2 linked regions of the Hydrogenophaga sp. SL48 genome follow. The protein of the gene in region 1 binds, or shares a complex with, the protein of each later gene. Links are inferred from orthologs where the notes say so. Each region holds a gene or a part of one and is shown on either strand. Other genes may lie near its edges.

What was found.
Region 2: the proteins of dnaB (region 1) and dnaG are in contact, whole or in part, in a crystal structure (PDB 2R6A), measured with the Geobacillus stearothermophilus proteins. The link is inferred for Hydrogenophaga sp. SL48 from one-to-one orthologs. Residues at the interface, in WP_033016901.1 of Geobacillus stearothermophilus: Ser13, Glu15, Ala16, Gln18, Glu91, Leu92, Asp94, Ala95, Val96, Pro97, Thr98, Ala99, Ala100, Asn101, Tyr104, Tyr105, Ile108; in WP_049624496.1 of Geobacillus stearothermophilus: Lys456, Leu457, Leu458, Pro459, Ala460, Asn463, Ala464, Leu467, Leu535, Leu536, Ile537, Ala538, Gln544, Glu545, Asp548, Tyr549, His552.

The regions. Positions count from the first base shown.
Region 1 is NZ_CP063400.1:2,152,271-2,167,187, forward strand. Bases 5,361-8,197 are described here. They hold dnaB (replicative DNA helicase), read right to left. Parts: upstream 7,576-8,197; coding sequence 6,145-7,575; downstream 5,361-6,144. Other genes in these bases: IM738_RS10265 (PhoH family protein), read left to right, coding at 5,361-6,078; rplI (50S ribosomal protein L9), read right to left, coding at 7,762-8,197. Also shown: thrC (threonine synthase), read right to left, coding at 1-259; IM738_RS10245 (homoserine dehydrogenase), read right to left, coding at 261-1,583; IM738_RS10250 (pyridoxal phosphate-dependent aminotransferase), read right to left, coding at 1,700-2,926; IM738_RS10255 (Mth938-like domain-containing protein), read left to right, coding at 3,083-3,475; IM738_RS10260 (peroxiredoxin), read left to right, coding at 3,659-4,135; more of IM738_RS10265, read left to right, coding at 4,318-5,360; more of rplI, read right to left, coding at 8,198-8,214; rpsR (30S ribosomal protein S18), read right to left, coding at 8,228-8,509; priB (primosomal replication protein N), read right to left, coding at 8,522-8,824; rpsF (30S ribosomal protein S6), read right to left, coding at 8,833-9,240; IM738_RS10295 (sodium:solute symporter family protein), read right to left, coding at 9,401-11,512; IM738_RS10300 (DUF4212 domain-containing protein), read right to left, coding at 11,517-11,777; IM738_RS10305 (tetratricopeptide repeat protein), read right to left, coding at 11,953-12,528; IM738_RS10310 (hypothetical protein), read right to left, coding at 12,525-12,821; IM738_RS10315 (putative nucleotidyltransferase substrate binding domain-containing protein), read left to right, coding at 12,995-14,860. UniProt on the Escherichia coli protein: The main replicative DNA helicase, it participates in initiation and elongation during chromosome replication. Travels ahead of the DNA replisome, separating dsDNA into templates for DNA synthesis.
Region 2 is NZ_CP063400.1:2,670,265-2,685,275, reverse strand. What follows is about bases 1-2,931. They hold dnaG (DNA primase), read right to left. Parts: upstream 2,503-2,931; coding sequence 499-2,502; downstream 1-498. Other genes in these bases: IM738_RS12665 (acyl-CoA synthetase), read left to right, coding at 2,547-2,931; rpoD (RNA polymerase sigma factor RpoD), read right to left, coding at 1-204. Also shown: more of IM738_RS12665, read left to right, coding at 2,932-4,193; IM738_RS12660 (gamma-glutamyltransferase family protein), read right to left, coding at 4,687-6,546; IM738_RS12655 (GspE/PulE family protein), read left to right, coding at 6,665-8,608; IM738_RS12650 (3-hydroxyacyl-CoA dehydrogenase), read right to left, coding at 8,806-9,564; IM738_RS12645 (HAMP domain-containing sensor histidine kinase), read right to left, coding at 9,636-11,177; IM738_RS12640 (response regulator transcription factor), read right to left, coding at 11,181-11,912; IM738_RS12635 (RNA polymerase sigma factor), read left to right, coding at 12,035-12,562; IM738_RS12630 (extracellular solute-binding protein), read right to left, coding at 12,790-13,833; IM738_RS12625 (patatin-like phospholipase family protein), read left to right, coding at 14,006-14,872. UniProt on the Escherichia coli protein: RNA polymerase that catalyzes the synthesis of short RNA molecules used as primers for DNA polymerase during DNA replication.

The sequences.
Region 1 (14,917 bases):
TGTAAGCCTTCTCACACAGCGCCTTCAGATCGGCGGCGGGAATGTCATCGATGTAGAGCGACAGCACCTCAAACGCCAGCGCGGCATAACCGCCGGGTGCGCCGCCGTTGAACACCGCGCGCCAGCGCGCCAGCGTGGCCGCATCCACCTGCGGATAGCGCTCGGGCAGGTACAACCCGCCGTCGGGCGCCAGGCCTTCGAGCAGGATTTCGCAGAAGTGCTTGCGGTCCGGATGGCCACGGGTGGAGAGGTACAGCATCTCAGTTCAGTTCTTCTTTTCGAATCCGCGTGATGGGCGCGAGCACGCTGGGCAACGCCTGCATCTGCGCCAGCACATCGTTCATGGTGCCCTCGCGGGTGTCGTGCGTAAGGATGATCAGGTCGGTGGACGTCGCGCCCTCGCCGCCCACTTCGTCGGCCTCGCGCTGCAGCACCGCGTCGATGCTGATCCCGGCGTTCGCCAGCAGACCCGTCACCTGGGCCAGCACGCCGGCCTCGTCGGCCACGCGCAGGCGCAGGTAGTAGCTGGTCACCACCTCGCTCATGGGCAGCACGCTCAGGTCGCTCATGGCATCGGGCTGGAAGGCCAGGTGCGGCACGCGGTGCAGCGGATCGGCGGTGTGCAGGCGGGTGATGTCCACCAGATCGGCGATCACGGCCGAGGCGGTGGGCTCGCTGCCCGCGCCCTTGCCGTAGTACAGCGTGGTGCCCACGGCGTCGCCCTGCACCACCACGGCGTTCATCGCGCCTTCGACGTTGGCGATCAGGCGCTTGGATGGCACCAGGCTCGGGTGCACACGCAGTTCAATGCCCTGGGCTGTGCGCTTGGTGATGCCCAGCAGCTTGATGCGGTAACCCAGCTGTTCAGCGTATTTGATGTCGGCCGCACCCAGCTTGGTGATGCCCTCGACGTAGGCCTTGTCGAACTGCACCGGGATACCGAAGGCGATGGCGCTCATCAGCGTCGCCTTGTGGGCCGCATCCACACCTTCGATGTCGAAGGTCGGGTCGGCTTCGGCGTAGCCCAAGCGCTGCGCTTCTTTCAGCACAACATCGAAATCCAGTCCCTTGTCGCGCATCTCGGACAGGATGAAGTTGGTGGTGCCGTTGATGATGCCGGCGATCCACTGGATGCTGTTGGCCGTCAGGCCTTCGCGCAGGGCCTTGATGATGGGAATGCCACCGGCCACGGCCGCTTCGAACGCCACCATCACACCCTTGGCCGAAGCCGCCGCAAAGATCTCGGTCCCGTGCACGGCCAGCAAGGCTTTGTTGGCGGTGACCACGTGCTTACCGGCCGCGATGGCTTCCAGCACCAGTGCCTTGGCGATGCCGTAGCCGCCGATCAGCTCGATCACGATGTCGATCTCGGGGTTGGCGATCACGGCGCGCGCGTCGTTCACCACCTTCACGTCCGGACCGACGACGCTCTGGGCACGCGCCACGTCAAGGTCGGCCACCATCGTGATTTCAATGCCACGGCCTGCGCGGCGCTTGATCTCCTCCTGGTTGCGCTGCAACACGTTGAACGTGCCGCTGCCCACGGTGCCTATGCCCAGAAGGCCTACTTGGATCGGTTTCATGCTTTGTCTCATTCGCTCAAAAACAGAGGGGATACACACCCACCCCGGGGAAATACGATGCTATCGGCCTGTCGCCACGCCATTGATGACGTTGGCGCCGGCCTTTGATGACGGCGTCAGGTGCCGTGCCGTTTGCGCCAGCCGTCCAGGAACTTCGCCAGACGCCCGATCGCCTCGCGCAAATCGTCCTCGTGCGGCAAGAACACGATACGGAAATGTTGTTGGTCGGGGTAGTTGAACCCCGTCCCCTGCACCAGCATCACGCGTGTGGCGCGCAACACTTCCATGAAGAACTGCCGGTCGTCCGGAATCGGGTACATCACCGGGTCCAGACGGGGAAACATGTACAGCGCCGCCTTCGGCTTGACGCAGCTGACCCCGGGAATGGCCGTGATCAGTTCGTAGGCCAGATCGCGCTGACGGCGCAAACGCCCGCCTTCTTTGACCAGATCGTGGATGCTCTGGTAGCCACCCAGGGCCGTCTGAATGGCCCACTGCCCCGGCACATTGGAGCCGAGCTTGATGTTGGCCAGCATGTTCAGGCCTTCGATGTAATCCTTGGCACAGGTCTTGTCGCCCGAAATCACCATCCAGCCGGCGCGGTATCCGCAGGCCCGATAGGCCTTGGACAGCGAATTGAAGGTCAGGGTCACCACGTCGGTGGACAGGCTCGCCAGCGCGGTGTGCTTCACATCGTCGTACAGAACCTTGTCGTACACCTCGTCGGCAAGCAGCAGCAACCCGTGTTCCCGCGCGATCTGCACCAGGGCGAGCAGCAACTCATCGCTGTACAAGGCGCCTGTGGGGTTGTTGGGGTTGATCACCACCAGGCCTTTGGTGCGTGGCGTGATCTTGCGGCGGATATCGTCCAGGTTCGGCATCCAGCCGTTGGCTTCATCGCAGAGGTAGTGGACCGGCTTGCCGCCGGACAGGCTCGCAGAAGCGGTCCACAGCGGGTAGTCGGGCGCGGGCACCAGCAGCTCGTCGCCATCGTCCAGCAGGGCGTTGGTTGCCATGCTGATCAGGTCGCTGGCACCGTTGCCGAGGTAGATGTCGTCCAGTGTCACACCCACCACGCCCTGCTGCTGGCTGTAGTGCATCACCGCCTTGCGCGCTGCAAAAATGCCCTTGCTGTCAGAGTAGCCAGAGGACTCCGGCAGGTTGCGGATCATGTCCTGCTGGATCTCTTCCGGTGCGTCAAAACCAAAGGGCGCCAGATTGCCGATGTTCAGCTTGATGATCTTCTGGCCTTCGTCTTCCATCTGCTTGGCCGCCTCCACGATCGGGCCTCGCACGTCATAGAGCACATTGGCGAGCTTGGCGGATTTCTGGATGGTTTTCAAATTCCCTCCGTGGGAGTCAGGCGGACACATGGGGATCAGGGACATCACCTTCGGGCGCTATATTACGTAGGCCCGCAAGGGAAAACCTGCAATTTGACCACAGTTCGACAGCGCTTCCGTCGCCAGCGTGGCCCTTGCACCGCACACCGCCACCCCATGAAACTGCACGCCGACAAACCCGATGCCCTCTCGGTCACCGCCTATGGTGATGGATGGATTGCCGTGAACGGGCAGCGCCACACAGGCAGCCTGATCCTGAACGCATCCGGCACACTGAGCGCCTGGGGCGTGAACCGTTTCGAGACGCTGTCGGCCGTGGACTTCGACAACTTGGTCGCCGATGGCGCCCCGCCACCAGAACTGGTGCTGTTTGGAAGCGGACGGAGACTGCGTTTTGTCCACCCCGCGTTGGTCCAGGGCCTGATGGACCGCCGCATCGGTGTCGAGACCATGGACACTGCCGCCGCATGCCGGACCTACAACATCCTGGCGGGCGAAGGCCGGCGGGTGATTGCGGCGCTTTTGATCGAGGCCGGAGAGCTCACCTGAATCCTGCGGCTCTGACGGCATCAGAAAAAGGCTTTCCAGGAACGCCGGACCAAGACTGCCGTTCAGGGTAAAATACCCGATTGTTTTCCTCCCAGCCGCCCGAGAGCAGCCGTTGTCCAGGGAGTCGTGGACAGCAGGAAAACCAACGCATCTCCACCAACCTACGTCAGGGGTCCACGCAGCATGGCAGTCGTTGTCAACAAACCCATTCCCGAATTTGAGTCCCTGGCCACCGGCGGCATCAAGGTCAGCAACCAGACCCACCTGGGTCAGACGGTGGTGCTGTACTTTTACCCGAAGGACAACACGCCCGGCTGCACCACCGAAGCCATGCAGTTCCGTGACAAGTACAAGGACTTCGTCAAGGCGGGCGCCCATGTGTTTGGTGTGTCCAGAGACAACATGAAGTCGCATGACGACTTCAAGACCAAACTCGAGCTTCCTTTTGAGCTCATCGCTGACACCGAAGAGAAGATGTGCCACATGTTTGGCGTGGTCAAGAACAAGATCATGTACGGCAAAAAGGTCAAGGGCATCGAGCGAAGCACCTTCCTGATCGGCGCTGATGGCGTGCTCAAGCAGGAGTGGCGCGGCCTGAAGGTCCCCGGCCATGTGGAAGAGGTCCTCAAAGCGGTCAAGGCCCTCAAAAAGGCCGCCTGACACAGCCATCGACCCGAAGACGCCGGGAACGGTCGGGTTCAGTCAGTCGTGCATAATGAATTCATGACCCAGGGAAGCGTCTCTGCTCCAATCCCCTCCCCCATCCCCTGCAGCCCGCAAAGCCGCCCGGTTCCCCCGGCGGCTTTTTCTTTTTCTGCCTTGCGCTGACCCAACAAGCCCCCATGCCATTGCCACCCGCCCCCTCCAAACGTGCAGCCCTTCTGGCGCCCGATGCCTACAGCCTGAAATCCAGCGAGGACCCCCACGAAGGGGCCTCCAGCATACTGCCAGCCCCACCCCAGGCCCTGCAGGTCGCAGCATCAGCGCCGGCGGCCTCGGTGCACCCGATCATCATGCCCAACAAACCGCCTTCTCGCTCTCGCAAGACGGAAACAATCCCACAGGTCAAACGCGCCGCGGTGGCAGCCCCTCAGCCTGAGACCGCCCGCGTCGAACGTGCTGTGCAGCAACCTCCCCTGCCAGCACCCGTGGCAGCTGCGTTGACGCCCCATGGGAGCGCACGTCGCCGCGGTGGCAAGGCTCCCCACCATGGTGCAACGCGCCTGTTCGTGCTCGACACCAACGTGCTGCTGCACGACCCCATGAGCTTGTTCCGCTTTGAGGAACACGACATCTACCTTCCGATGATCGTGCTCGAAGAGCTCGATGGGCACAAGAAAGGCATGACCGAAGTCGCTCGCAATGGACGCCAAACCAGTCGGACACTGGACGCGCTCGCCGCGCAGCAAGGCAGCGACATGGCCAAAGGGCTCAAGCTTTCTGCCACGGGGCACCAGACCGCGCGGGGTTTGCTCTTTTTCCAGACCGAGCCGCTGAACGCCGAACTGCCCAGCAGCCTGCCACAGGGTAAGGCGGACAACCAGATTCTTGGCGTGGTGCATGCACTGCGCGACAAACATCCACAGCGCGAAGTCATTCTGGTGTCCAAGGACATCAATATGCGGGTCAAGGCCCGGGCCCTGGGGTTGGCCGCCGAGGACTACCAGAACGACAAGACACTCGAAGACGGCGAGCTGCTGTATGCCGGTGCACTGGCGCTGCCGCAAGATTTCTGGACCCGCCAGAGCAAGACCATCGAGAGCTGGCAAAGCGGCAGCCACACGTTTTACCGCGTCAGTGGGCCGGCGGTGGGGCACTTCTACATCAACCAGTTTGTCTATTTTGAAGCACCTGGCGAACCATCGCTGTACGCCCGCGTGACGGAAATCCGCGACAAGACCGCCGTGCTCAAAACCCTCAAGGACTTCACGCACCTGAAAAACGCCGTGTGGGGTGTGACCAGCCGCAACCGCGAACAGAACTTCGCGCTCAACCTGCTGATGGACCCCGAGGTCGACTTCGTGACACTGGCTGGCACGGCCGGCACCGGCAAGACACTCATGGCCCTGGCCAGTGGCCTGACCCAAGTGCTCGACGACCGGCGCTACACCGAAATCATCATGACCCGTGCCACCGTCAGCGTGGGCGAAGACATCGGCTTCCTGCCTGGCACCGAAGAAGAAAAGATGGGCCCCTGGATGGGCGCGCTCGACGACAACCTGGAGTTCCTGGCCAAGGGCGATGGCGGGAACGCGGGTGATTGGGGTCGTGCAGCCACCAATGAGTTGATCCGCAGCCGCATCAAGGTCAAGAGCATGAACTTCATGCGCGGGCGCACCTTCATGAACAAGTACGTCATCATTGACGAAGCACAGAACCTGACGCCCAAGCAGATGAAGACGCTGATCACCCGGGCAGGCCCGGGCACCAAGATCATCTGCATGGGCAACCTGGCGCAAATCGATACGCCGTACCTGACCGAAGGCTCTTCTGGCCTGACCTACGCGGTGGACCGCTTCAAGGGCTGGCCGCACGGTGGCCACATCACACTCGCGCGCGGCGAGCGTTCGAGGCTGGCCGACTATGCCAGTGAAGTCCTCTGATCCAGCGTCACCCAACCACAAAGAAAAACCCGGCATGGCCGGGTTTTTCTTTGTGTGGTCGATGACTCAAAAGTCACCACCACCCGCGAGGCTTTCAAAACGGGTGAGCGTGTTCAGGAAGGTCAGCTTGACCACGCCCGTCGGGCCGTTTCGCTGCTTGCCAATGATGATCTCCGCCACGCCGGGCTCCTTGGTCGTTTCGCGGTTGTAGTACTCATCCCGGTAGATGAACATGATGATGTCCGCGTCCTGTTCGATGGCGCCGGACTCGCGCAGGTCACTCATCATGGGGCGCTTGTCGGTGCGCTGTTCCACCGAGCGGTTGAGCTGCGAGAGAGCAATCACCGGGCATTGCAGTTCCTTGGCCAGCATCTTCAGGCCCCGGGAGATTTCTCCCAGCTCGGTGGCGCGGTTGTCGCCCCCAGCCGCCCCAGAGCCGCTCATGAGCTGCAGGTAGTCCACCACGATCAGGCCCAGCTTGCCGCACTGCCGCGCGAGACGCCGTGCGTTGGCACGCAGTTCGCTTGGGGTCAGACCCGGGGTTTCGTCGATATGCAACGACACATTGCGCAGCTTCTCGATGGCTTCGGTCAGGCGCGGCCACTCGTCGTCGGTGAGCTTGCCGGTGCGCAGGTGGCCCTGGTTGATGCGCCCGATGGAGCCAACGATACGCACCGCGAGCTGCGAAGCCCCCATTTCCATGGAGAACACCGCCACCGGCAGTCCCTCGTTGAGCGCCACATGCTCCGCGATGTTGATCGCAAACGCCGTCTTGCCCATCGAAGGGCGCGCCGCCAGCACCACCAGGTCGCCAGCTTGCAGGCCGGAGGTCATTCGGTCGAGGTCGATGAAGCCGGTGGGCACACCCGTCACATCCATCGGGTTGTCGGCCATCTCCTGCACACGGTCCAGCAGATCGACCACCAGGGTGTCCATCCCCTGGAAGCCCTCCTTCATGCGCGAGCCCTCTTCGCCAATCTTGAAGATCTTCTGCTCCGCCTCGTCGAGGATCTTGGCCACCTGCCTGCCTTGCGGGTTGAAGGCCGCTGTGGCGATCTCGTCGCTGGCCGCCACCAGCTTGCGCAGAATGGCGCGCTCGCGAACGATCTCGGCATAACGGCGGATGTTGGCAGCGCTGGGCACGTACTGCGCCAGCGAGTTCAGGTAGGCCAGGCCCCCGGCCTCTTCGGCCTTGCCCAGGTTCTGCAGGTGCTCAAACACCGTCACGACGTCGGCCGGCTTGCTGGCGTTGACCAATGCAGCGATGGCCGAATAGGTCAGGCGGTGTTCGTAGCGGTAGAAGTCGGAATCGTTGACCAGATCGGCCACCCGGTCCCAAGCCTGGTTGTCGAGCAGCAGGCCACCCAGCACACTCGACTCGGCCTCGATGGAGTGCGGCGGCACCCTCAACTGGGCGACCTGCTGGTCGGCCCCGAAACCGCCATCGTCCAGGGCGGTGTCGAAAGAAGAGAGAGCGTTGGAAAAAACGGCTGACATGGCGTTCCTGTTGAATCGACGATGGTACGCCGCACCCTCGCGGATGTCATGGGACAAGCCTGTGGACAACCCGTGCACAGGCTGGGGAACGAAGAGGATAACTGCGCCCCGGAAAACAAAAGGCCGCTGACCCGAGGGCAGCGGCCTTGTGGCCAACCGGCGGAAGAACCGCCGATCCGGCGGGACTCAGGCGGTTTCGCCGAGCACCGAAACACTCACGTCGATGGTGACGTCGGTGTGCAGGTTCACGCTCACGGTGTAATCGCCCACGTTCTTCAACGGGCCGTTGGGCATGCGAACTTGCGACTTGGCCACAGCAAAGCCTTGCTTGTTCAGCTCTTCGGACACATCGTGGTTGGTCACGGAGCCAAACAGGCGGCCGTCCACACCGGCTTTTTGTGACAGCTTGAGGGCCACCGCAGCCAGCTTTTCACCCAGGGCTTGAGCCTCGGCGAGTTTGGCTGCAGCGACTTTTTCCAGTTCCGCACGGCGCGCTTCAAATTCAGCGATGGCCGTTTGCGTCGCACGACGGGCGCGGCCAGCGGGGATCAGGAAGTTGCGTGCGTAGCCGTCTTTGACCTTGACCACGTCGCCCAGAGCGCCGAGGTTGACAACTTTGTCGAGAAGAATGATTTGCATGTCAGTTTCCCTTTCAGACGCGGTGCTGGTCGCTGTACGGCAGCATGGCCAGGAAACGCGACCGCTTGATGGCGGTGTTGACCTGGCGCTGGTAGAACGCGCGGGTGCCCGTCAGGCGAGCGGGAATGATCTTGCCGTTTTCGGCGATGAAGTCACGCAGGACGTCCACGTCCTTGTAGTCGACTTCTTCGACATTGGCCACGGTGAAGCGGCAGAAGCGCTTGCGCTTGAACAGCAGCGATTGGGTGTTGCGCTTGGGGCGCTTGTCTTTGTTGAAACGTTTCGGTGCAGCCATGATGGGCCTTTCCTATGTTTTGCTGAAATCTTGAATATGGAACACGACACCTTTGCCGTTGCGTGCATTCGCCAGGAAACCGTGAAAGCTGGAAACTGATTCGAGCCCTTGTCGGGACAACGTTTCAGCCATGGCACCAAAGGCCACGGCCCTCAGTTGCAGCTTCACCGTTCGCGGGGTGTCCATTTCAGTGACCGTGGACTCGTGCTCCAGCACAAGGTTCACAGCGGGTATGCCTGCCGGGGTGTAGCGCAGGCTTTGAACCTGAACCACCGCGGCCAACAATTGAAATTGGTTACCTGCTGGCGATGTCACACCCCGGGTCAGGCTTCTGCGCGCTGCTCGCGGGGTTCCCGCGGTTCACGGTGCTCGCGCTGCTCCGGCTGGGCCAGTTTGCGGGCCTCTTCGCGCTCGACCGACTTCATCATGCTTGAAGGACCGGTTTCGGCTTTCTTCTTCAGCACGGTCAGGTGGCGCAGCACGGCGTCGTTGAACTTGAAGGCGTGCTCCAGCTCAGCCATCACAGCCTGATCGGCTTCGATGTTGACACACAGGTAGTGGGCTTTGGACAGCTTGTTGATCTGGTAGGCCAGTTGACGGCGACCCCAGTCTTCAACGCGGTGGATCTTGCCGTTGCCGGTGGTGATCATGCCTTTGTAACGCTCCAGCATGGCTGGAACCTGTTCGCTTTGATCCGGGTGGATCAGCAAAACGATCTCGTAATGACGCATGGACTCTCCTTGTGGATTGAAAAGCTGCCCCCAGCGTCAACAGGGGTGCAGCAAGGCGAAGCCCATGATTCTAGCAAAAAAATGCCGGTCCGTCGATTGACAGACCGGCACGCTGCTGACTGGCTGGGGTGCGGGGCATCAGCCCCGCACCCCTACTGTCTCAGGACATCTTCAGGCTGGGATAGCGCACATGCTCCACCAGCTCCTGGACCTTGCGACTGGGCGCTGGTGTCACCATGCTGACCAGGATGATCACCAGGAAGCCCAGCGGCACGCCAAACACACCCGCAGAAATCGGCAGGATGCCGAACCACAGCTCAATCGGTGAGGTGACACCGAAGATCCCGCGCAGCCAAGGCTGGGTGGTCACCATGTAATAGAAGGTGATGCCCAGGCCTGCGACCATGCCCAGCGACGCGGCAATGCCTGTCGCCCGCTTCCAGAAGATGCCAAGCACCAGCGCCGGGAAGAAGGCTGCGGCGGCGAACGAGAACGCCGCCGACACCAGGAACAGGATGTCCGCCGGTTTCTGCGCCGCCACATAGGCAGCCATCAATGCCACGACCAGCAGCAGCATTTTGGAGATGGTCACTCGGCGCGCCGTGGAGGCGTTGGGGTCGATCATCTTGTAGTACAGGTCGTGAGACAGCGCGTTGGCGATCGTCAGCAGCAGCCCGTCGGCGGTGGACAGCGCAGCGGCCAGACCGCCAGCGGCCACCAGACCCGAGATCACGTACGGCAGGCCACCGATTTCGGCCGTGGCCAGCACGATGATGTCGCCACCAATGGACATTTCGTTCAACTGGAGGATGTTGTCCTTGTTGACGTCCACCACCGACAGCAGGCTCGGATCGACCTTGTTCCACGCGGCCACCCACTGTGGCAACTGGTCGAATGGCGTGCCGATCAACACATGGAACACCTCGTATTTCACCAGCACCGCCAGAGCGGGTGCCGTGAAGTACAGCAGGAAGATGAAGAACAGCGACCAGGTCACCGACTGGCGAGCCTCTTTCACGCTGGGCACCGTGTAGTAGCGCATCAGGATGTGCGGCAGCGCGGCCGTGCCGATCATCAGGCAGAAGATCAGCGCCAGGAAGTTCAGACGCGACTCGTTATAGGTCTTCTGCGCCTTTTCGTCACCGTTCGGATCGCCTGTGAACTGATCCGCGTGAGCCGGCATGCCGTTGAGCGGCTTGGCCTTGGTCTCAGCTGCGGTCTTGGCGGCCGACCAGGCTTTCTTGGCGGCGGCCTCGTCCTTGGGAACGGCTGCCAGCGCTTTCTCTGCCGCGGCCACGTCGGCCGATGGTGCATTGGCCGCACGCAATTCGGCCAGCTTGGCTTCGGCCGCGGCCTTGTCGGCGGCCAGCGCCACGGTCGGGTCCTTCAGCTTCGCATCCAGATCGGCGGCGCGCTTCTTGTAGATTTCGCGCACCTCCAGCTCTTTGGGATCGTTGGCCAGCAGCTTCTCCTTGGCCGTGACCTTCTCCAGCTGGTAGCCGTAGATTGCCTGCGGCACGGGCACGCTGGTCTGTTTCACCGACAGCCAGACCACCGGAATCATGTAGGCCACGATCAGGATGATGTATTGCGCCACCTGCGTCCAGGTCACCGCCCGCATGCCGCCCAGAAAGGAGCACACCAGAATGCCACCCAGCCCCAGAAAAATGCCCAACTCGAACGCCACACCGGTCAAGCGCGAAGTGATCAGGCCCACGCCATAGATCTGCGCGACCACGTAGGTGAACGAGCACAGGATGGCCGCGACGATGCCGATGAAGCGCGGCAGGTTGCCTCCATAGCGTTCACCCAGGAAGTCGGGGATGGTGAACTGGCCGAACTTGCGCAGGTAGGGCGCCAGGAACAGCGCCACCAGGCAGTAGCCACCGGTCCAGCCCATGATGAAGGCCAGGCCGCTGTAGCCCGTCAGGTAGAGGGTACCGGCCATGCCGATGAAGGACGCCGCCGACATCCAGTCCGCCCCCGTGGCCATACCGTTGTACATGGCGGGCACTCGGCGCCCTGCCACGTAGTACTCCGCCGCGTCGGTGGTCCGGCTCATGATGCCGATGCCGGCATACAGGCCGATGGTGGCCAGGAGGAAGATGAAGCCGATCCACTCGCGTGAGAGGCCGAGTTGCTCCAGGATGGCCAGGGTCACCACGAAGACGAAAAAGCCCCCCGTGTACCACTTGTAGACCTTGTTGAGCTGCTGCTTGAAGGCCTTGTTGGACCCGCCGCCAGCGCCCGCTGTTTCGAACATGCCTGCCATGGTGTTACTCCTCGGTCTCTTCGACACCGTGTTCGATGTCGAGTTTGTTCATGTACCAAGCGTAGTACCCGATGATCAGGCAATACACCACCAGCGACCCTTGGGCCCCCATCCAGAAGCTGAAAGGCCAACCGAAAAAGTTGAAACTGAGGTCTCTCGCGAAAAAGCTCACAACAAAGGTCACCACGAACCAGATTGCAAGCAATACGGCGGTGATGTTGAGGTTTTTCCGCCAATACCGGCGGTGGTTATCTGTCAATTCCATCTGATCGACTCCATCAATGACGCCCTTTCGGGCAGATCGCGAACACCACCCGTCTCCTCAGGTGGTCTGCAGACGGTCCGCGTTGTTCGGCGACCAGCCTGTGACTGGCCACCACTTCTGGGGCGCCACAGCGCGAATGCGAGGTACTCCATCCGGCCAGAGCCGGGTGGAGCGGTCAGGTCAGGGCGGCGCCCAGTCCTGTCTCGCGCTCAAGTTGTGCCGCCACCTTCGGCTCGAACTTTCGGAGGTGGCGAATGATCTTCGCCGCCTCGTCGGGCTCTTGCCGATCCACATGAACCCGGGCCAGCTGGTACCAGCCGTAGGGACTCATGGGTTGCAGTTCGGTGTTCTTGCGCAGCGCCACGATGGCTTCGTCGAAGTGACGCTGACGGATCAGACTGAGGCCCAACCCATACCAGGCGCGGTCCAGATCGGGTTCGATCTCGGTGGCGCGGCGAAACGCGGCCTCGGCCTGTTCGAGGCGGCCTTCTTCTTCGCACAGATAACCCAGGTTGTACCAACCCGAAGCCTGGGCCGGCTGGGCCTTCACCAGCTGCTCCAGGGTCAGGATGGCCGCTGGCTTGTCGCCCAGGTTGGTCAGCAACTGGGCCCTGGTCGCGAGGGCATAGGGCTCCAGCGGTTGATCGGCCAGCAACTGATCGACACGGGCCAGGGCCTGGCGCTGCTGCCCGGCCAACAGCAGCAAGCGCACCTGCCAGCGCACGAACCAGGCGTCGATGGACGTGATCATTGACACAGTTGCACCCCGATCTTCAGGCAATGGGATATCTTGGCTGCGGTCGCCAGGATCCAGACGAAACCCAGAATCAAAAACGCCACCAGAGGATGGTGGCGTTCGAGCACAAAGCGCGGCGAGACCCAACGGGCCAGCACGACGAAGGGCCTGCCGATCTGCTGCAGGAGTTGATAGAACAGGTTTTTGTCCTTCTTCTGTCCCGCCAGCAAGCCCAGCACCCACTGTCCAAACAGCGCCAGCAGGGCGATTTCGGCAATCAATTTGACGGAGGCAATGAGTGTCAACATGTAAGGTTTGGGTAAACGTGCGCCCATTCTTGGCCCTCGACTTACCGAACACTTACAGATCAACCCAATGCCCGCCACCCCTAGGTCAAACACCGAGAGGGTTTACCCGCAAAGGCTGCCGCCCCCGGGGTGTAGCATCAAAAACACCTCACTCCAACTGGCCCGGTTCATCCATGAACGAAGACGCAGGCAATGCCCGCTCATTGCACGAAGCCCTCTCCCGTCACCGCATCCTCGGGCTGCTGCCGGCCGGTATCCAGGACGCCCTGGCGCGTGCACTGCCCGAGTTGAGCGCGGCCGCAGGTGAGCTCATCGCCGACGGCGACCGGCTCAAGACCCATCTTTACTGGTTGATCGAAGGCACCGTTCAGCTGCAAAACCCCGATGGCGAGGCCGTGCTGAGTCTTCGGCCGGGAGAACTGTTTGGCCTGGCACAGGGCGAGTCCCTCTTGGTCAGCGCCGCCCAGGCGGAAACGGCCTGCCGCTACACCCGGCTCGACGCCCTGACCGCTGAAGCCCTGCGCAAGGAAGTGCCGGCGCTGGCCTACTTTCTGGCCAGCCCCGATCTGAGCGCTCACACGTCCAGCCTGCCAGCGACCCGCCGTGATGCGAACGGCGACCCGGCGCTCAACCTCATGACCACGCCCGTGAGCGCGCTGATCAAACGACCGCCTGTCACACTCTCCCCACACACCAGCATCCGCGACGCCGCGCAGGTGATGAGCGAGCAGCGCGTGTCTTCGGTGCTGATCGTGGAGCAAGACCTGCTGTTTGGCCTGATCACCGACCGCGACCTGCGCAACCGGGTGATTGCCATGGGGATGGACACCGCGCGACCGATTGCGGACATCGCCACGCTGGCGCCGATGAGCGTCGATGTGAAGAACCCGGCCTTCGACGCGCTGCTGCTCATGGCACGCCACAACATCCACCACGTGCCGGTGCTGAACGGCCAGCGCATCGCCGGCATGATCACCGCCACCGACCTGACCGAACAACACAGCACTTCGGCGGTCTATCTGGCAGGTGATGTCTACAAACAGACCACGGTCGAAGGCCTGCAGACCGTCGCGGCCAAGGTCAAGCGCCTGCAACAAGGCCTCGCCGCCGCCGAAGCCTCGGCCTACAACACCGGCCACATCGTCACCGCCATCACCGACGCCATCACCACGCGCTTGCTGCAACTGGGCGAGGCACAACTGGGCCCGGCACCGGTGGACTACGTCTGGGTGGCCGCCGGCTCCCAGGCGCGCAACGAGCAAACCGCCAGGTCCGACCAGGACAACTGCCTGGTGCTGGACGACGCCTACGACGAGGCGCAGCACGGCGCGTACTTCAAGGCCCTGGCGCGCTTCGTGTGCGACGGCCTGGACGCCTGCGGCTACGTGTACTGCCCTGGCGAGATGATGGCCCTGACCGACCAGTGGCGCCAACCGCGCCGGCGCTGGCTGACCTCCTTCACCGAATGGACCAGCCAGCCCGACCCGACCGCGCTTATGCTGACCTGCGTGTTCTTCGACATGCGTGCGGTCCACGGCAACGTCGGGCTGCTGGATGGTCTGCGGCGCAGCGTGTTACAGCAAACCCGGGGCAACACGATTTTCCTGGCGCACATGGTCGGCAACGCCCTGCTCCGCCAACCGCCGCTGGGCATGTTCAAAGGCATCTCCACCATCCGAAGCGGCGAGCACAAAGGCACCATCGATCTCAAGCACCACGGCGTGGTGCCCATCGTGGACCTGGCCCGGGTATACGCACTGGCCCTGGGCGACAACGAGATCAACACCCACGACCGGCTGACCGCTGCGGCCGCCAGCGGCGGGCTCAACGAGAAGAACGCCCGGGACCTGCAGGACGCGCTGGAGTTTCTGGCCTTCCTGCGTATCCAGCACCAGGCGCGCCAGATGGCGGCCGGTCAACCACCCGACAACCACATCAACCCGGACGACCTGTCCAACTTCGAGCGCCACCAGCTCAAAGACGCGTTCGTGGTGGTGCAGACGATGCAAAGCGTGATGGGCCAGCGGTATCGGATGTGAGGAGGTAAACCACCCCCGCCGCGCTTCGCGCGACCCCCTTGTATGTTTCGTTCTGTG
Region 2 (15,011 bases), 520 kb from region 1 along the record:
CTCGGATTCGAGCTCTTCCGGGAGGGCCTTGCTCACGTTGGTTTTGGCGGCAGGCGCCTTGGCAGCGGCTTTGGGAGGGGTCTTGGGAGTCGTCACAACAGGGGCTTTCTTCGGAGGCGCTTTGGCTGGCGCTGCTTTCGCACTGGTTTGTGGTGCGGCTTTTGCGTGGGACACGACGGGCGTACTGGACTTCTTCGCAGGCATGAGGACCTCAAAAAAAATGTCAGAAAAAGAACCGGCAGGACTCACAAAAACCGACGACAAACCGCGTGGGGCAGACCATCCACGGTGGTTTTGTCGGGCACAACGCCCATCACTCGCCGGTGAGGATGGGCCTGCAAGCTGTGTGGGCGAACATTTGGTGTGCAGTCCTTGCGGGGTTCCGTCAGGACCGGGGCGGGTCGCTGAGGTGGCCAGGGGGATTCCCGTGTCGCCCCTGTCTGGGGGCAGGCCTGTGCCGGAGGTGCTGCTGTCGCGCTTGCGGTGCAAAACCCTAGATTATACCGGCGGACCGCTTTTCAAGGCCTTGATGCGTTCATTGACCCGCTTGTAGTCCTCGAAGGCCGAGGCGTCGCCCTGTTGCACCCGCGCCGCCAGCAGACCGGCCAGGGCTTCCAGGGCGTCGCCGCGCAGGCGGTCCATCACGTCGGCGAGCTCGGCCAGCTCCAGCGCCGAATCCGCGCCCATGGTGGCCTGTTCCACCTCGGCGCAGATGAAGGCTTCGTGCTCGTTGCCGCGCAGGGCCTCGCGCAGGGCGGACCAAGGTTGGGGGCCGTGTTCGTGCAGCTGCGCTTCGAGCCAGGCAAACACCGGACCGTGCGGGGCCGGCAGGTGGGCCAGCATCGCGTGGTCGTCGGCGGAGAGCGTGTCCCAGGCCTGGGCGTTGGCCAGCAGCAGGCCCACGGCGCGGTCGGCCCGGCTGCCGCCCGAGCGGCGCGAGCCCAGCATGCGCGGTGGCGGGGGAGGGCCCTTGCGCCATTTGCCATAGCCCTTGTTGCCGTAGCTGCCCTTGCCGTAACCGCTGTTGCCACCGCCGCCATACGACCCGCCGCTGGAGGGGGGGTACGACGGGGTGTAGCCACCTCCCTGGGCGTCGTCGTGGCCCTGTTGGTGGCTGCCGCCGTCGTAGCCGGGTTCCTGCGGTGCCGGTGCTTCACGGTTCGGGCGCGGGGAGCGCGCGCCGCCGTTGGACTGTTGCCAGAGCTGCAGCAGGTCGGCGCTGCCGATGCCGATGCCGTTGGCCAGCTCGGTGATCAGCTGGCGCTTCAAGGCGCCGTCGGGCAGGGCGTTCCACAGCGGGCGGGCCTGGCTGGCCATGCGGGCGCGGCCTTCGGCGCTGGTCAGGTCGCAGTCGGCGCTGGCGGCATCGACCAGAAAACGCGATAGCGGCACGGCCTCTTTGACGCACTGCGCAAAGGCTTCTTCGCCGTTGGCGCGGATGTAGCTGTCCGGGTCGTGTTCGGCGGGCAGGAAGAGGAACTTCACGCTGCGCGTGTCGGTGGCCAGGGGCAGGGCGGCGTCGAGCGCCTTGCGCGCGGCCCGGCGGCCAGCGCCGTCGCCGTCGAAGCTGAAGACCACGCTGTCGGTGAAGCGGAAGAGCTTTTGCACGTGGTCGGGCGTGCAGGCCGTGCCCAGCGTGGCCACGGCGTTGGCAAAACCCAGCTGGGCCAGGGCCACCACGTCCATGTAGCCCTCGGTGACGAGCGCGTAGCCCGCCACGCGGATGGCGGTGCGCGCCTCGAACAGGCCGTAGAGTTCGCGGCCCTTGCTGAACACCGGCGTCTCGGGCGAGTTCAGGTACTTGGGTTCGCCCTTGTCGAGCACGCGTCCGCCAAAGCCGATGTACTCGCCCTTGACGTTGCGGATCGGAAACATGATGCGGTCGCGGAAGCGGTCGTAGCGTTTCGCTTCACCGTCCTGGCCTTTTTCATCCTCGTGTGCGATCACCATGCCGGACTCGACCAGCAGCGCATCGCTGTAGTCCGGGAACACGCTGGCTAGGCTGCGCCAGCCCTCGGGCGCGTAGCCCAGCCCGAAGGTCTTGGCGATCTCGCCCGAGAGGCCGCGGCCCTTCAGATAGGACACCGCACGTGGCGAAGCCTTGAGCTGTTTCATGTAGGCGTGGGCCGCCTTGTCCAGCACATCGTTCAGCGTCACCTGCTTCTGGCGCTGCTGGGCGGCGCGCTCGCGGTCCTGCGGCGAGGCGTCGTCCTCGGGCACCTGCAGGCCGGTTTGCTGGGCCAGGTCCTTCACCGCCTCGATGAAGCTCATGCCGGCATGTTCCATCAGGAAACCGATGGCGTTGCCGTTGGCGCCGCAGCCGAAGCAGTGGTAGAACTGTTTGGTCGGGCTGACGCTGAACGACGGCGACTTTTCGCCGTGGAACGGGCACAGGCCCATCAGGTTGGCTCCGCCTTTTTTCAGCTGGACGTAGCGCCCCACCACGTCGACCACGTCGACGCGATTGAGCAGTTCCTGGATGAAAGTCTGCGGTATGGCCACGGGGCTATTCTCCCCCAACGATTTTGACGAACCCGGAGACCCGCATGACGAGCATCTACGACCAGGACCTGCCCCGCAACGAGGCCAACTTCACCCCGATCTCGCCGCTGTCGTTCGTCGAGCGCACCGCCGAGGTCTACCCCGACCGGCTGGCCGTCGTGCATGGCGCGTTGCGCCAGACCTGGAGCCAGACCTACACCCGCGCGCGCCAGCTCGCCAGTGCGTTGCAAAAGGCCGGTATCGGCAAGAACGACACGGTGGCCGTGATGCTGCCCAACACGCCGCCCATGGTCGAAGCGCACTTCGGTGTGCCCATGGCGGGCGCGGTGCTGAACGCGCTGAACACCCGGCTCGACCCGGAAGCCATCGCCTTCATGCTCGACCACGGCGAGGCCAAGGCGGTGATCGTGGACCCGGAATTCGCCGGCACCCTGGCCAAGGCGCTCAAGCTGCGCCAGGCCAGCACGCCGCTGCTGCTGATCGACGTGGAAGACGCGCTCTTCACCGGTGAATCCCAGCCCGTGGGCAGCACCACCTACGAGGCCTTCATCGCTGGCGGCGACCCGGCCTTTGCCTGGCGCCTGCCCGCCGACGAGTGGGACGCCATCGCGCTCAACTACACCAGCGGCACCACCGGCAACCCCAAGGGCGTGGTCTACCACCACCGTGGCGCGGCGACGAATGCGATCAGCAACGTGCTGGAGTGGGACATGCCCAAGCACGCGGTCTACCTCTGGACACTGCCCATGTTCCACTGCAACGGCTGGTGTTTCCCGTGGACGGTCGCGGCGCGCGCGGGGGTGAACGTGTGCCTGCGCCGCGTGGACCCGCAGGCGATCTTCGACGCAATGCGCGACCACGGCGTGACGCACTACTGCGGCGCCCCCATCGTGCACGGCCTGCTGGTCAATGCACCGGCCTCGATGAAAGAAGGCGTGCCCGCTGGCATCAAGGCCATGGTGGCCGGTGCGGCGCCACCGGCCTCGATGATCGAGGGCATGGAACAGATGGGCTTTGACCTCACCCATGTCTACGGCCTCACCGAGGTCTACGGCCCGGCCACGGTCTGCGCCAAACACGAGGCCTGGGACGCGCTGGACATCGGCGAGCGGGCCCGCCTCAACGCGCGCCAGGGCGTGCGCTACCACCTGCAGCGCGACGTGCGGGCGCTGAATCCCGAGACCATGTTGCCGGTGCCGCTGGACGGCGAGACCATGGGCGAGATCATGTTCAAGGGCAACATCGCCATGAAGGGTTACCTGAAGAACCCGAAGGCGACGGCGGAGGCGTTTGCCGGCGGCTGGTTCCACAGCGGCGATCTGGCGGTGCAGTACCCCGACGGCTATTTCAAGATCAAGGACCGCAGCAAGGACATCATCATCTCGGGCGGCGAGAACATCTCGTCGATCGAGGTGGAGGACGTGTTGTACCGCCACCCGGACGTGCTGGCCGCGGCGGTGGTGGCGCGGCCCGACGCCAAGTGGGGCGAGACGCCGTGTGCGTTTGTGGAGCTGAAGTTCGGCGTGCACACCACGCCCGAAGACATCGTGGCGCATTGCAAGAAACACCTGGCCGGGTTCAAGGTGCCGCGTTTTGTGGTGTTCGGTGAACTGCCCAAGACGAGCACCGGGAAGATCCAGAAGTTTGAGTTGCGCAAGCGGGCGGGGTCGGCGGCGGCCATCGACGTTTGACGTCCTTTCGCGCCAGCACCTCGCGCCCAGACTTCGCGCCCGCACCTCGCGCTGGACGATGGCGTCACCCCCGTTCTCCGGCCCACGCTCGCCGTCGGGCGGATGGGCGCGCAGCCGCTCCCTCGTCAACACCGGGCGGGTGAACCGCCTCTGTGACAACGGCGAAGGGGGCCTGCGCCCGGGGGAGCCACCATCGTCCTCAAAGACAGGTGGGCGTGCCTGCTGTTTCGCTCCAACATCACGTCGGGGTAGGTGGTTTGGGTGGGCGGGCACAGTCCCCATTCGCGGTTGCCACAGAGCGTCCGTGCTGCAACGGTGTTGATGAAGCAACGGCAGCGTGCCCACGCAGACGCCCGAGAGGTGGGACGGAGAACGAACACCCGGACCACCTGCCCCTGCCCACACGGCCGAGCGCCGAAGGAAGGGTGCAACGAAGAACCAAGCACCTGAGCAGCAGCAAACCAACAGCTGCCCCGCCAAAAGCACCCAAGCCTCAATCCCCCGCCACAACCCCCTCGCGCCGTGGATCGGCCCCGCCCAGCCACACCGGCCGGCCGTCCTTCACACCACGCTGGATCGCCTGCAGCCCGCTCGGCATCGGCGTTTCGCTCACCGTGTGACCCTTCTGCTGCAGCGCCTGCACGGTGCTCGCCGGGAAGCGGCCGGCTTCCAGCATGACCGGGCCGCCCAGCGTGCCGAAGTTGGGCAGGTCGATGGCGGCCTGGGGTGACAGACCACCGCCGAGCGTGCCCAGCAGGGTCTTGGCCGTGAAGTGGATGATCAGCGCGCCGCCCGGGCTGCCGGTGCTCATGAGCAGTTGCCCGCTCGCCTTGTCGAACACCAGCGTGGGCGACATCGACGAACGCGGCCGTTTGCCTGGCTCCACGCGGTTGGCCACGGGTCGGCCCTGCGCGTCGGCGGGGGTGAAGCTGAAATCGGTGAGCTGGTTGTTGAGCAGGAAGCCACCAGGGCGCGACGGGTCGGTCGTGACCATCAGGCGCGCGCCGAAGCCCGCCTCGATGGTCGTGGTCATGGCCAGCGCGTGGCCCCAGCGGTCCACGATGCTGATGTGGCTGGTGCCGTATTCCGGCTGTTCGGGCATGGGCGCGTGCGCGCTGGCCACCCCACCGGGCTGGCCGGGCGGGGCTTGTGGCGCCCGCTGCGGACCGATCAGGCGGGCGCGCTCGTCGAGGTAGCGCGTGTCCAGCAGGCTGTCCCAGCGGCCCGCGGGCGGCGCCACGAAATCGGGGTCGGCCAGGTGCAGCGCGCGATCGGCAAACGCCAGCCGCGACGCCTCCATGTAGCTGTGCAGCCATTCCGCGCCCGGCTCACCGCTCAGGGGCGCCGCGCCCTGCGGCGTGCGCGCCAGCAGGCCCATGATCTGGCCAATGGCCACCGCGCCCGAGCTGGGCGGCGGGAAGCCGCAGACGCGCAGCAGGCGCTGCAGGGCCCGGTGGTCGAAGCACAGCGCCTCGCGTTCCTTGGGCTGGTAGCGCCGCAGGTCGTCCAGCGAGAGGCGGCCCGGTTGCGCGGGGTGTTGCTGCGCCTTGGCCACAATGGCGCGCGCCACCGGCCCCTCGTGCAGCGCACGCGGCCCCTGCATGGCGATGTCGCGCAGCACCGCCGCCAGCGACGGGTTCTTCAGCACATGGCCCACCGGGTGGGGCTGCCCATCGGCGCGGTAGAAATAGGCGGCGGCCACCGGGTCGGACTTGAGCGCGGTCTCGGCTTGCAGCAGGCCGTGCAGCCGGGGGCTGACGGCGAAACCTTGCTCGGCGAGGGTGATGGCCGGTTCAAACAGCTTCGCCCAGGGCAGCTTGCCGTGATGCCGGTGCGCCAGCGCCAGCATGGCCACCGCGCCGGGGGTGCCCACCGAGCGACCACCGACCACCGCCTCCATGAACGGCAACGGTTGGCCGTCGGTGCCCATGAACAGGTTGCCATCGACCGCTGCAGGCGCGGTCTCGCGGCCGTCGTAGGCCTGCACGCGCCGGCCATCGTGGTGCAGCAGGAAGGCGCCGCCGCCGATGCCGCTGGACTGCGGCTCCACCAGCGTGAGCACCATCTGCACGGCGATGGCGGCGTCCACCGCGCTGCCTCCCGCGCGCAGCACCTGGGCGCCCGCGTCGGCGGCCAGCGGATTCGCGGCGGCCACCGCCTCGCGCGGGTAGGCCCATCCGGGTTTGGCGCTCCAGCCCGTGGCCGACTCGGGTTGCTGAGGCAGCATGGGCGGCTGGTACGCCCAGGGGGAAGCCGGTGGGGCGCTGCACGCGGCCAGGGCGACGGCGATGACCACCGCCGTCAAGGCGCGGCCCGCGATCCGGTGGGCCTGTGAAAAATGTGGCATGGACATGGCTTTCATGGGGTGGATCAGACACGGCTTGCCCGACGTCAAACAAATTGTTACTTTTTCAGGGTATGTTGATCCTGCTGGCACACGGGTGCCCAGCACGTGTTCTACAGGAGATTCGATGACCCTCACCATCACGCCCGGCTCCGACTCGGGGTCTTTCTGCGCCGCACCGCGTGCGCTGGTGCAGACCCTGCCGCAGCTGATCAACGCACAGGACACCCAGCGCCGGCGGCCGATCGTGGGTTTGAGCGAAGCCTTGCGTCAACTGCACCTGCTGGACGAGGGCATCCTGCGCGAGCTGGTGGCCGAAGACCCGGACCTGCTGCGCTCGCGCTCGGGCGACCTGGTGCAGCGCCTCCTGCTGACCGAAGACGAACTGCACCGCGCGCTGGCGCGGGTGGCGGGGCTGGTGGAGATCGAGGTGCTGGGGTTTGAGGGGGACCCCAAGGCCTTCGACCTGCTGCCGCTGCGCCACGCGCAGGCGCTGAACGTGGTGCCGCTGGGCATGGCCAACGAGCAGCTGTACATCGCGTCGTGTGCGCCCACGAGCGACGCCTTGCGCCAGCAGCTGCGCAGCCTGACCGGCCACTCGGTGGCGCTGGTCTGGGGCAGCCGCGAGGCCATCGAGCGGCGGCTGGAGGTGCAGGAGCGCGTGGAACGCGCGAACCACGCTCGCCACGCACCGGCCGTCGTCGACGAGCTGTGGCGCAAGCTGGCGCCGCCAGGCGCGGGCAGCTCCCAGGAACGGGTGCTCGTGGACGACCTGGTGATGCAGGCGATGGTGGAGCTGGGCAGCGGCGCCGAGGCCGAGCAGCTCGCCTCGGCCAGCGAGTCGGCCGGCATGGTGCGCCTGGTCAATCAGATGATCGCCGAGGCGCAGCGCCTGCACGCCTCCGACATCCACATCGAGACCAACCCGGGCGAGGCGCTGACGGCGATCCGGTTCCGGCGCGACGGCGATCTGGAGCCCTACCTGTGGCTGCCGGCGAAGCTGCGCGGCCCGCTGGTCTCGCGCATCAAGATCATGGCGCGGCTGGACATCGCCGAGCGACGCCGCCCGCAGGACGGCAAGATCGATTTCTCCGAATTCGGCGGCCAGGCGCTGGAGCTGCGCGTGGCGGTGATGCCGACCCACGACGGGCTGGAAGACGTGGTGCTGCGCCTGCTCGAATCGGCCAAGCCGCTGCCACTCTCGCGGCTGGGCCTGCAGCCGCGCGACCTGGAGACCATTGCGGGCTTCTCGCAGCGCAGCTTTGGCATGGTGCTCGCCGTGGGGCCGACCGGCTCGGGAAAAACCACCACACTGCACTCCATGCTGGCCGAGGTGAACACCGCCGAGCGCAAGATCTGGACCGCCGAAGACCCGATCGAGATCACCCAGCCCGGGCTGCGGCAGGTGCAGATGAACGCCAAGATCGGGCTGACCTTCGCGAGCGCCATGCGCAGCTTCCTGCGCGCCGACCCGGACATCATCATGATCGGCGAGATCCGCGATGCCGAGACCGCGAAGATCGCCATCGAGGCCTCGCTCACCGGCCACCTCGTGCTCTCGACCCTGCACACCAACAACGCCAGCGAAAGCGTGGTGCGCCTGCTGGACCTGGGCATGGACCCGATGAACTTCGCCGATTCGCTGCTGGGGCTGGTGGCGCAGCGGCTGGTGCGCGCCCTGTGCCCACATTGCGCAAGCACGAGCGCGCTCGACGACACGTCCTGGACGGCGCTGCTGGAGGAGTACCGCGAGGGCAGCAGCCTCGGCCTGCCGCAGGCCCAGGCCCGGCTGCTGGACGCCGCGGGCGTGGCCACCCCCGGCGAGGTGCGGGTTCGCCACGCGGTGGGCTGCGAGCATTGCGGCGGCAAGGGCTACAAGGGGCGCATGGGCGTCTACGAGATCCTGCAGAACAGCCGGGAGATCAAGCGGCTGATCCAGAACCGCGCACGGCCTGGCGAGATCTTCGACACCGCCGTGAACGAGGGCATGCGCAGCCTGCGCCACGACGCGCTGGAGAAGGTGGTGCAGGGCCGCATCGACCTCAAGCAGGCCCGGCTGGCCTACCGCTGAGCCAGGCTCTTCGAGAAGGCAGGAAGTGCTTCATACCGCTTTGAAGGCGAATCGGTATTGGTTTTCCATGGCGCCGGAGAGCGATCCCTGCGCATGAAATGGTGCCCACAAGGGCACCGCCGGGCCGGCTCTGCCGGACGGCCAGTGCCGCCCCCCTTGAGGGGGGGGACGCGAAGCGGCGCGGGGGGTGTCCCTCCTCAGCGCGGCGCCAGGCGGATCGCGCCATCGAGGCGGATCACCTCGCCGTTGAGCATGTCGTTTTCGATGATGTGTTTCGCCAGCTTGGCATAGTCCTGCGGCGTGCCCAGGCGGCTGGGGAAGGGCACGCTGGCGGCCAGGGCGTCCTGCACTTCCTGCGGCATGCCGAACAGCATGGGCGTGCCGAAGATGCCGGGGGCGATGGTCATGTTGCGGATGCCGTTGCGCGACAGGTCGCGCGCGATGGGCAGCGTCATGCCGACCACGCCGCCTTTGCTGGCCGCGTAGGCGGCCTGGCCGATCTGGCCGTCGTAGGCCGCCACGCTGGCGGTGCTGATCATCACGCCGCGCTCGCCGGTGGCTTCGGGTTCGTTCTTGCACATGGCTTCCGAGGCGAGACGGATCATGTTGAAGCTGCCGACCAGGTTGACCATGATGGTCTTGGTGTACACGGCCAGCGAGTGCGCGCCGTTTTTGCCCACGGTCTTTTCGGCCGGCGCGATGCCGGCGCAGTTGACCAGGCCCATGAGCTTGCCCATCGAGACCGCCTTGGCGACCACGGCCTGGCCGTCGGCTTCGCTGCTGACGTCGCATTTGACGAAAGCGCCGCCGATCTCTTGGGCGACAGCTTCGCCTTTTTCAGCCTGCATGTCGGCGATGACGACCGTGCCGCCGTTCGCAGCCAGCATGCGCGCCGTGCCTTCGCCCAGGCCCGATGCGCCGCCGGTGACGATGAAAACCTTGCCTTGAATGTCCATGGGTGTGCTCCTCGAATGGTGAATTGACGTTGACGTAAACGTCAATTATCGCCCAGGGCGCTCGGCGGGCTTCAGGCGGCCGGAAGTTCCAGGGTGACGTCGGTCCCACGACCTGGTTCGCTGGACACGCGCAGCCACCCGCCGTGCAGGTCGACGATGCGTTTCACGATCGCCAGGCCCAGGCCTTTGCCGCCTTCGCCGGTGGCGGGTGCCACACTGGACCGGCTCTGGTAGAAGCGATCGAAGAGGTGGGGAATGTCTGCGGCCGCCATGCCCGACCCGTTGTCGCTCACCCGCACCCTGACCACCTCGCCGTGTTCGCCGGTGTGGCGGCCGGCGCTCAGCTGGATCACGCTGCCGCGGCCCGAGAACTTGAGCGCGTTGTCCACCAGGTTGGCCACCGCGCGCTCGAACAGTTCGATGTCCACCGCCGCGAGCGCGGGGCGCTGTGCGGCGCCGGGGTCTTCGGCCACCTGCAGACGGATGCCCTGAAGGCGCGCGCGCTCGGCAAAGCGCATGACCACGTCGTCCAGCAGCTCGCCCAGGTCCAGCACCTCGGCGTTGAGCTGGAACGTCGGTTCGTCCAGGCGGGCCAGGTCGCCCAGGCTCTGCACGAGGCGGGCCGCGTTCTGCGTGTTGCGCAGGGCCACCGCGACCAGCCGGCGGTCGTCGTCGCGGGTGGCGTCGCCGGCCCAGCGGGCGTCGAGGGTTTCGAGGCAGGCGGTGGTGGCGGTCAGCGGGGAGCGCAGATCGTGCGAGAGGTTGCTCACGCCTTCGCGGCGGAAGTGGTCCAGGCGCCGCAGCGTGCTCCACTGCCGCCGCAAGGTCTGGAGCATCGCGTCGATGCCGCGCGCGAGTTGCCCGAATTCATCGTTGCCCTGGGCATCGGGCAGGTCTAGCGACGGGCCCGGCCCGTCCGGGTCGGTCGAGGCCATGTCGTCGAGCCCGGCCTGCGTGACCCGGCCGACCGATCGTGTGAGGCGCGACAGCGGGCGCGTGAGGGTGGCGGTGGCCCAGGTGGCGAGCAGGGTGGCGAGCGCCACCACCGCCAGCACCATCAGCGCCGCGGGCTGCGACAGCGTGCTGCGCAAGGCCGCCATGCGCCCCTCCCCGAACACGCGGGGGCGGCACACCAGGTACAGGTAACCATCGACCGGCCGGTCGGGCTGTATGGAGGCGAACCGCAGGGGGCGCGCCGCGATGACCACGCGCTTGTCCATGTGCTCGGGGTCGTCGCCGAGCACATAGGGCATGGGCGTGTCGCCCGCGGCCTCCAGCACCGGGCCGATGCGCACCTTGAAGCCCGGCGGCAGCGGGGTGGTGCCGGTGGTGCTGAGCACGGTGCCCTGGGTGTCCAGCAGGTAGAGCTGGGTGTCGGGTTCGTAGAGCACCAGGTTGGCGAGGAAGTCGGTGAAGTCCCCGCCAAAGCGCTCCCGCATGCCCAGCAGGTCGTTGTGCTGCGTGACCACGCGCTTCAGGAAGGCGTCGGCCCGGTAGTAGGCCGACTCGTGTTCGAAGCGCTCGTAGGCCAGCACGATGGCGACCACCACGCCCAGCACGGTGAACAGACCCGTGAGGAAGATCGTGAGGGCGATCTTGGCGCGAACCTTCATGGCTCAGCGCGACGGGCGTTCGCGCATCTTGTAGCCCGCGCCGCGCACCGTGAGGATGAAGTCCGGGCGCAGCGGGTCGGCTTCCAGCTTGGCGCGCAGGCGGTTGATGTGGGTCGTCACCGTGTGTTCGTAGCCGTCGTGCGTGTAGCCCCAGACGGCGTTGAGCAGCTGCCCGCGCGAGAACACGTGGCCGGGGTGCTGGGCGAAATGCAGCAACAGATCGAACTCCAGCGCCGTGAAATCGAGGTTCATGCCGCGCACCCGGGCCAGGCGCTTGACAGGGTGGATCTCCAGCTCGCCGTTGACCAGTGGGGCGCCAGCATCCGCGGCCAGGCTCTGGGCCGCCTGCGCCGCGCGCAGCAGCTCCGAGCGCCGCAGCAGCGCCTTGACGCGGGCCAGCAGCTCGGCGATGGAAAAGGGTTTGGTGAGGTAGTCGTCGGCGCCCAGTTCCAGGCCCAGCACCCGGTCGAGCTCGGTGGACTTGGCGGTGAGCATCAGGATGGGCGTGTGGTCACCGCGCGAGCGCAAGGTCTTGCACACCTCCAGCCCGTCCAGGCCCGGCATCATCAGGTCGAGCACCAGCAGGTCGTGTCCAGCCTCGGTCTGCAGCGCCAGCGCCGACGGCCCGTCGCGGGTTTCGCTCACGCCATAGCCGGCACCGCGCAGGTTCAGGGCGAGCAGGTCCCGGATGTCGGTCTGGTCCTCGGCGATCAGGATCTGCTTCATGGCATTCATGGGAATGGGTCCGCTGCGTGAGCGCTTTCTTACCCGATTGTTATCGAAATGTGATCTTTCGATAGCGGGCTGTGATCTGGGCTCACCACAGTGGAGGCATCCCATCCGAACCGGAGCCCGCCATGAACACCGCCCAGCTATCTGCCTTCTCCACACCCCCCACCGGCACCGTCTGCTGGACCGAGATGGTGAGCCACCGCAGCTACCTGATCCGGTTCGCCCGGCGCAAACTCCACGATCCGATGCTGGCCGAAGACCTGGTGCACGACGTGTTCGAGGCGGTGATGTCCGGGTGCGCGGCGTTTTCAGGCCGCAGCGCGCTGCGCAGCTGGCTCACCGGCATCCTCAAGAACAAGCTGGTGGATTTGATCAGGGACCGCGCCCGTTACCACGAGATGGACGCCGACACCGAAGACGACGAGGCCCTGCAGTTCGAATGCGCCGCCGCCCGCCCGGACGAACTCGCCGAGCACCGCGAGCGCCTGGCCTTGACCCTCGCTCGCATCGAACAATTGCCTCAAGGGCTGCGTGACGTGATGCAGTGGCGCGTGCTGCACGATGAAGCCACCGAGGTGGTGTGCGAGCGCTTGGCGATCAGCCAGGACAGCCTGTTCGTGCGCCTGCACCGGGCGCGCAAACTGTTGAATTGAACCACCCCCATCGCTTGTTCGCTGCGCGTAACCGCTCAGCCCCTCAAGGGGCAATGCGAGCGGCCCGGCAAAGCCGGTTCCGCCGCATTCTGAGTGGGATACACGTGCGCCGGAGAGGCGGTGGATCGTGAGAGGGGAAGTTGCCCCAGAACGCGGTGGAACCGGCTCTGCCGGGCCACTCGCGTTGTCCCCCCTCCGGGGGGAAGCCGCAAAGCGGCGCAGGGGGGTTACTTGTACCCAACCCGGTCCATCATCTGCTGCACCTTGGTCATGTTCTTCGCGACCACGCCCAGCGGGATCTGCTCGGCCTTGAAGTTGTCGCCGCCCATGGCCGTGATGGCCGGGTTGGCGATCTTCAGGCCCTTGGCGGCAGGGAACTCGTTGTTGCCGTTGGCGAAGTAGTCCTGGGCGAAGGGGCTGGCCAGGTACTCCATGAAGACGATGGCGTTGTCGCGGTTCTTGGCGTGTTTGGCCATGGCCGCGCCGGCGATGTTGACGTGCGTGCCGCTGGTGCCCTGGTTCGGGAACACCACGCGCACCTTCTCCATGGCCGAGCGCTCGTCCGGTTTGTCTGACTTGATCAGGCGCGCCAGGTAGTAGGTGTTGGTCAGCGCCACGCCACATTCGCCCGAGGCCACGGCCTTGATCTGGTCGGTGTCGCCGCCCTTGGGTGCGCGTGCCATGTTGTCCACCACGCCTTTGAGCCAGGCCTCGCCCTTAGCGTCGCCCAGGCGCTCGACCACGGTGGAGAAGAGCGACAGGTTGTAGGGGTGCGAGCCCGAGCGCGTGCAGACCAGGCCCTTGAGCTTGGGGTCGGCGAGCTGCTCATAGGTGGCCACGTCGGCGGCCTTGACGCGCAGCGGGTCGTACACGATCACGCGGGCGCGGGTCGAGAAACCGGTCCAGGTCACACCGTCCTTGGTGGCGTCGGCGCGCAGGTTGGCGGGAATGGCCGCGTCCAGCTTGGCGGACTTGAACGGCTGGAACAGGCCCTGGCTGTCGGCCGAGGCCATGCGCGCGGCGTCCACCAGCAGGATCACGTCGGCCGGCGAAGCAGCGCCCTCGGCGCGCAGGCGCGCCACGATGCCGGCGTCGTCCGCATCCACCCGGTTGATCTTGATGCCGGTGGTCTTGGTGAAGTTGTCGTACATCGCCTCGTCGGTCTGGTAGTGGCGGGCCGAGTAGAGGTTGAGCACCTTGTCCTGGGCCTGGGCGTTCAGGGCGGCGGCGCTGGCGGCCAGGATCAGCGTGAGGGAAGCAAGCTTTTTCATGGGGGCTTTCAGAGAGACGGACGTGGACAATGTGGGGCTGGATCCCCGGGCACGGTGCCTCGGGAAACCACGGGAATCGATGCTAACAGAAATGCGAATAGTTCTTGATAAGCTTTCTTTGATCTGGGTCAAAACCCGTTTTGGCTGGGCGTTGCCGCTGGCCTTGCTGGTGATGGGAGGCTGCAGCACCCCGCCCACCGTGCCACCGCCGACCGTGCCGCCACCCGTGGTGGAGGTGCCCCAGCGCGCGCCGCGCCTGGGTCTGGCGCTGGGGGGCGGCGCCGCGCGCGGCTTTGCGCACGTGGGGGTCATTCAGGTGCTGGAAGCCAACGGCATCCACCCCGACGTGGTCACCGGCACCTCGGCGGGCAGCCTGGTGGCTGCGTTGTACGCCAGCGGCAAGGACGCCACGGAGCTGGAACGCGCGGCCCTGAGCATGGACGAAGCCACCCTCACCGACTGGATACTCCCGCTGGTCAGCCGCGGCCTGCTGCGCGGCGAGGCGCTGGCGCGCTACGTGCGCCAGGCCGTGGGCGGCAAGCTGATCGAGCAGATGAAGCTGCCGCTGGGCATCCTCGCCACCGACCTCGGCACCGGGCAGGGCGTGCTGTTCCGGCGCGGCGACGCGGCGCAGGCCGTGCGCGCGTCCAGCGCCGTGCCCGGCGTGTTCAACCCGGTCGCCATCGCGGGGCGCGAATACGTGGACGGCGGCCTGGTCGCACCCGTGCCGGTGCGCCAGGCGCGCGAGATGGGCGCCGAGGTGGTGCTGGCGGTGGACATCTCGGCCGACCCACAGGACCTGCCGTCCAACGGCCTGCTGAGCCTGCTGCCCAAAACGACGGCCATCATGGGCCAGAGCATCAACCGGCTGGAGCTGGCCGGGGCCAACGTGGTGGTGCGACCGGCGCTGGCGGGGGTGGGCAGCGCCGACTTCACCTCGCGCCAGCGCAGCATCGATGCCGGGCGGGCCGCGATGCAGGCGGCCTTGCCGCGCCTCAAGCTGGAGTTGTCCAGGCACCGTGCACTGGCCAGCCACTGAGCGCTGGCTTGAAAGGCTGAGGCATAAAAAAAGCCCCGGCCTTGCGGCTGGGGCTTAAGGGGTCCGATGAAACCGAATTTCGAAAAGGACCCGAGGAGACAACCAGAAAAACCGGTCTTGGAAACCAAGCCCGCCCTTT